Regions from separate parts of the Buttiauxella ferragutiae genome, predicted to be linked through region 2. Evidence: predicted binding sites of a transcription regulator. Region 2 holds the regulator's gene; the other holds the start of a gene.
The links. Region 2 encodes sigma-54, which starts transcription at its own class of promoters, with help from an activator protein. Its sites were predicted from a motif close to GTTGGCACANNTTTCGCTNT; they were not measured.

Region 1 (3,142 bases), 1.6 Mb from region 2:
CCCGCGATAAAAGCTATCAAGCCCTTCAACGGTCAGGCGTGTCAGCGTTTCGGCCAGCCGTGGTTGAGTAAACCGGCTGCCCGCGCGTGGGATTTCGCCTCGTTCCAGAAAGGTTTCGGCAAAACCGGTGATGTTAACCAGTTCGTCATATTTACTGTGAGTGGCAAGCGCCTGTGATTGGGTCACCGGAATACCATCTGCCGCATAGCGGATGGCGTCAGCCAATAAACGCGAGAGAGGTAATTGCCCGCCACCGAGTTGCCCGGCAATTTTTAGCGCTTCGTCCCAACTACTTAGCGTGCCAGGTACGGTTAATGCCGCTTTTGGGCCACGATGTGGGATTGCGTTTTCACCGGCGTAAAACTCCAGTGAGGCAAGCGAACCTGCTGCACCGCTGGCATCAATGGCAATCGGTTCGCCTTCTGGCGGCACGATCAACCAAAAGCCATCCCCGCCAATACCATTCATATGCGGATAAACTACGGCGATAGTTGCCGCCGCCGCGACCATCGCTTCGATGGCGTCCCCCCCGTGGCGTAGCACGGATAATGCGGATTCACTGGCCAAATGGTGCGGAGTCACCGCCATGCCGGAAGGTGCCATATTGCTTTGCATCATCGTGTTATCTCTCAGAATGGAAGACGGGGTTATCTTTAAGCAAAAGATGTTCCAGGTTGACGCGGTTGATTTCACTGTGCCAGGCTCGAGTGAAACAAAAGTTACAGAGGTCATAATGAAACAATTAGATGAGCGTTTAAGAGCGACATATGAGCAGCTTTCTCCGCAAGAACAACGTGTTGCCACATTTATTTTCGATCATTTTGACGACCTGATTAGCTACAACAGCGCGGAACTTGCTCGCCTTTCTGGCGTATCAAAAGCCACGGTTAGCCGTTTATTTAAGCGTTTGGGCTATGACCGTTACAAAGATATGCGTGAAGAGTTACGTACCTTGCGCCAGAGCGGAATGCCGCTGACAGAAAACCGTGATGCAGTGCAGGGAAACACCTTATTAGCACGACATTATAAGCAAGAAATGGCCAACCTGACGCAGTGGGTTAGCCTGCTGGATACGCAGCAATTTGCCGATGTCGTGAGTGCGATTAATACCTCAAAACGTATCTTCATCATTGGCTTAAGGAATTCATGGCCAGTGGCGACGCATTTGCGCCAACAGTTATTGCAGACTCGCAACGATGTCTGGTTACTGCCGCAACCGGGCCAGACGCTGGCAGAAGAAGTGGTGGATATCAGTGAGCAGGATTGCGTTATTGCTATCGCGTTTCGCAGAAGGCCGAGAATTATCAAGCCATTGCTGGCAAACCTGCATAAGCGCCAGATACCGTTGCTGGTAATGAGCGAAGCGCAAGGCTCAGGTCTTACGCCATTCTGCCGCTGGCACTTTGCAGCACCGCTTGATAGCGTTTCAGCTTTTGATAGCTATAGCAGCGCGATGAGCCTGGTGAACTTGTTGTCTAATGCGGTACTCCACGAGGCGCTAACCACCGGTCGCCAGCGTATTCATCATATTGCTGAGTTGTATTCTGAGTTTGATGAACTGGAACAACGGTAATGCACTTTAGTGGTGCGTTTGCACGCATCATGGGAACCATTCTGGTTCAGAGATGAAGAGTCAGTGAACGGGTTTTTGTAGGGTGAATAAGCGGCAGCGTCATCCACCATTTTCGCCGCTTTTGTCGGATGACGCTGCTGCTTATCCGACCTACGAAGAGGTATGTCATCTGTCTCTTTTCTTCTTTTGTCTTTCACAAAAATTGGTGGCACATTAGTTGCAGAATATTTCAATAAAGAATCTTTTGTTTCACGCAGAATAAAAGGAAATGCCATGTTCGATATTCAGCACTTCACGCAAATTAATCCACCTCATCGTTTATTGATGGGGCCGGGACCCATTAATGCCGATCCGCGTGTATTACGCGCCATGGCGAGCCAGTTGATTGGGCAATATGACCCGGTCATGACCGGCTATATGAATGAAGTGATGGTGCTGTATCGCGAGCTTTTCCGTACCCAAAACCGCTGGACGATGCTGGTAGACGGCACTTCCCGTTCCGGCATTGAAGCAATTCTACTTTCGGCTATTCGGCCTGGTGACAAAGTGCTGGTGCCGGTGTTTGGGCGTTTTGGTCATCTGCTATGTGAAATTGCCCGCCGCTGCCGCGCTGAAGTTCACACCATTGAAGTGCCGTGGGGCGAAGTGTTTACGCCTGACCAAATCGAAGATGCTATCAAAAGTGTTAAACCCCGTTTACTGCTGACCGTTCAGGGCGACACTTCTACGACTATGTTGCAGCCATTGGCTGAACTGGGCGAAATCTGCCGCCGCCACGGCGTGTTGTTCTATACCGATGCGACCGCTTCGTTTGGCGGCAACGCGCTGGAAACCGACGCATGGGGATTAGATGCCGTTTCGGCGGGGCTGCAAAAATGCCTTGGCGGCCCATCTGGTAGTTCTCCCATCACTCTCAGCCCGCAAATGGAACAAGTGATTCGCCGCCGTAAATGTATCGAAGAAGGGATCCGCACCTCTGCACACCAGGATGGCGATGACGAAATGATCTACTCGAATTATTTCGATCTCGGCATGGTGATGGATTACTGGGGACCGGAACGCCTCAACCACCATACTGAAGCCACCAGCATGCTGTTCGCCGCACGTGAATGCGCGCGCATTATTCTCGAAGAAGGTCTGGATGTGGGCATCGCTCGCCACGAGTTGCACGGACGTGCGCTGGTGGCCGGGATTCAGGGCATGGGTCTGGAAACCTTCGGCGATCTGCAACATAAAATGAATAACGTACTGGGCGTGGTGATCCCATCTGTCGTCCACGGCGAAGAAGTGCGCAAAATGCTGCTGGATGATTTCCATATCGAAATCGGCACCTCATTTGGCCCGCTACAAGGCAAAATCTGGCGCATTGGCACCATGGGTTATAACGCGCGTAAAGATTGCGTGCTGCAAACGCTGACCGCGCTTGAAGCCGTCTTGAATCGCCTCGGTTTTAAAACGACGCAAGGGGCTGCAATGCAGGCGGCGTGGGATGTCTATTCTCAGGAAAATCGCTGATGGTAAAACTTGCGATGAATGCCGCACAGGCAAGTCAGGCGGCGAAACGCGTCA
Region 2 (3,142 bases):
TCGTTGTTCATCATAAGTTCACCTAAGCACCCTGTTATGCTAACGGCCCGCTACTCCACGCAACGAGCCGTCTTTACCCTTCATACTTCAAGTTGCATATGCGTTGGCTTCCTCGCTCACCCCAGTCACTTACCAGAGTAAGCTCATGGGGATTCACTGTGTAGCCGCCTTTCTGCAACTCGAATTATTTTGGGTAACTGCTTAAACAGTTGCCCGGATTATCAGTGTTGTTTTAGTTTATCTTTATGTTTGGTTAACTGGCGAGCCAGTTTATCAATCAGACCGTCAATCGCCGCATACATATCCTGCCCTTCCGCGCTGGCATGAATTTCACCACCATTTACATGAAGCGTTGAATCGGCAATATGCGTGACTTTTTCCACTTTTAACACAATATAGACTTGGTTAATTCTATCGAAGTACTGCTCCAGTTTGGCAAACTTCGTACTCACAAATTCGCGCAGTGCGTCAGTGATTTCGACGTTATGTCCTGTAATGTTGAGCTGCATAGTGTCTTCCTTATCGGTTAAGTCAAACCAACTGTTTACGCTGATTTGACGGTGGTATGGATAAAGACTCTCGGTACTTCGCAACAGTGCGGCGTGCCACCATGATCCCCTGATCCGATAGCATAGTCGTTAACTTGCTATCACTCAGTGGTTTCGCAGGGTTTTCCGCAGCAATTAATTTCTTCACCAATGCACGAATTGCCGTCGAGGAGGCTTCACCTCCACCTTCGGTATTAACGTGGCTTGAGAAGAAATACTTCAATTCAAAAATGCCGCGTGGGCTATGTAAATATTTTTGCGTGGTCACTCGGGAAATGGTCGATTCATGCATTTCTACGACCTGAGCGATATCAGCAAGCACCATCGGTTTCATGTGCTCTTCGCCGTGTTCAAAAAAGCCTTGTTGCTGTTCAACGATACAGCGACTGACGCGCAGCAGCGTGTCGTTCCGGCTTTCCAGGCTCTTAATCAGCCACTTTGCTTCTTGCAGATTACTGCGAATAAATTGCGAGTCGCTGTCATTGCGGGCACTGGTGCCCATTGCAGCGTACTGCTGGTTTATTTTCAGGCGAGGGAGGCTGTCGGCATTGAGTTCTACAGTCCAGTGACCTTGCGTTTTTTTCACCAGAACATCCGGTATGACATATTCCGGTTCACCGGTCTGAATGGATTGCCCTGGGCGTGGGTCAAGAGACTGAATCAGGCACATTGCCTCTTTCAGCACCTCTTCTTTCAGACGGGTGACGCGCATCAGGCTGCGGAAGTCATGGTTAGCGAGCAGATCCAGGTGATCGCTGACAATCAAGCTGGCTTCGGTTAACCATGGCGTTTCGCGAGCGAACTGTGAAAGCTGTATGAGCAGGCAATCGCGTAGATCACGTGCGGCAACACCCACAGGATCGAAGCGTTGAACGCGTTTGAGTACGGCTTCCACTTCGTCGAGGGTGATTTCGTCATCACCCATGCTTTCCAGAATTTCTTCCAGAGAAACTGTGAGATAACCCATTTCGTCAACGGCATCGACAATAGAGGTCGCAATTGCTGTGTCAGTATCTGAAAACGGGGTGAGATCAACCTGCCACATCAGATAATCCTGAAGAGACTGGGTCGTTTCCCCCTGATAAACCGGCAATTCGTCGTCGATATAATCGCTTCCGGTTCCTGATGGAGTGCCTGCGGTGTAGATTTCGTCCCAACTGGTATCCAGCGGTAACTCGTCAGGCATTTCTTTTTGCTCAAGCGCCTCACGGGTATCTAACGCTTCGTTTTCACGTACTTCCTGAGTTTCAACTTCTTCATGCAGATCGGTTTGCTCAAGCAGTGGGTTACTTTCCAGTGCTTGCTGAAGTTCTTGCTGTAGCTCTAACGTCGAAAGTTGCAACAGACGAATTGCCTGCTGTAACTGGGGAGTCATAGCAAGTTGTTGGCTAAGCCGTAATTGCAAACCTTGCTTCATATTCAGAGCGAGCTTCCTCAGGTTATACTCGTCATACTTCGAGCTGCAGGGGTGTTGACTGCACTCCTTCACCCCAGTCACTTACTCAAGTAAGCTCCTGGGATGAACTCCCTTGTCGCCTACCTGCAACTCGAATTATTTTGAGTATAAATATTATAATTTTTACTACCCTATCAGAGTCTGAACTCTTCGCCCAGATACACGCGCTTAACATGCTCGTCTTCCAGGATTTCGGCTGGAGTGCCATGGGCGATTAAATGGCCCTGGCTTACGATGTAGGCACGTTCACAAACAGCCAGCGTTTCGCGTACGTTATGGTCAGTAATCAACACCCCGAGCCCACTGTCGCGCAGATGCTCAATGATTCGCTTGATGTCGATGACGGAGATTGGGTCAACACCAGCAAAAGGTTCATCCAGAAGAATAAATTTTGGATTTGCGGCTAATGCTCGGGCAATTTCGACACGACGACGCTCGCCACCAGACAATGACTGCCCGAGGTTATTACGCAAATGTTCGATGTGGAATTCTTCCATCAGCTCATTAGCGCGGTCATCACGCTGCTCAACAGAAAGATCGTCACGGATTTGCAGCACAGCCATTAAGTTATCGAACACACTTAAACGGCGGAAAATAGACGCTTCTTGCGGTAAGTAGCCGATACCTCGACGAGCACGAGCATGAAGTGGCAGAAGGCTGATGTCTTCATCATCAATAATAATGTTGCCGGCGTCACGCGGCACAATGCCAACCACCATGTAAAAGGTGGTGGTTTTCCCGGCACCGTTTGGGCCAAGTAACCCGACAATTTCACCCGACTTAACAGCCAGGCTGACATCTTCAACGACGCGGCGGCCTTTGTAGGCTTTGGCGAGATTTTTTGCAATTAAAGTAGCCATAACGAATTAGTTACTCTTTTTCTGCGCAGGGGCTGGTGCCGGAGCCTGGCCGTCTTTTTTCTGCAGTTGAGAAGGGACCAGAACGGTGGTGACACGTTTACCTTTTTCGCTAAAGGCCTGCATCTTCTGTTCTTTCACCAGATAAGTAATTTTGTCGCCTTTGATATTGCTGTCGACCTGCTCGAGATAAGCATTACCGGTCAGAACTACAAAGTCGTTTTGCAACTCATAGTGCATGGTCGCTGAGTGGCCGCTAACGGGTTTACCGCTATCTTGCA

Region 1: a site for sigma-54 is predicted at 1,778-1,797, ahead of MNO13_RS19500 (pyridoxal-phosphate-dependent aminotransferase family protein). Genes of this name have one in related genera too.

What each region holds. Positions count from the first base shown of each region.
Region 1 covers NZ_CP093332.1:4,228,765-4,231,906, reverse strand. Annotated here, with positions in the region: gene MNO13_RS19510 (gamma-glutamyltransferase family protein) at 1-618, opposite strand, end outside; gene MNO13_RS19505 (MurR/RpiR family transcriptional regulator) at 734-1,573, shown strand; gene MNO13_RS19500 (pyridoxal-phosphate-dependent aminotransferase family protein) at 1,847-3,088, shown strand; partial or broken gene hpxK (allantoate amidohydrolase) at 3,088-3,142, shown strand, end outside.
Region 2 covers NZ_CP093332.1:506,828-509,969, forward strand. Annotated here, with positions in the region: gene ptsN (PTS IIA-like nitrogen regulatory protein PtsN) at 1-14, opposite strand, end outside; gene hpf (ribosome hibernation promoting factor) at 222-509, opposite strand; gene rpoN (RNA polymerase factor sigma-54) at 532-1,965, opposite strand; gene lptB (LPS export ABC transporter ATP-binding protein) at 2,139-2,864, opposite strand; gene lptA (lipopolysaccharide ABC transporter substrate-binding protein LptA) at 2,871-3,142, opposite strand, start outside.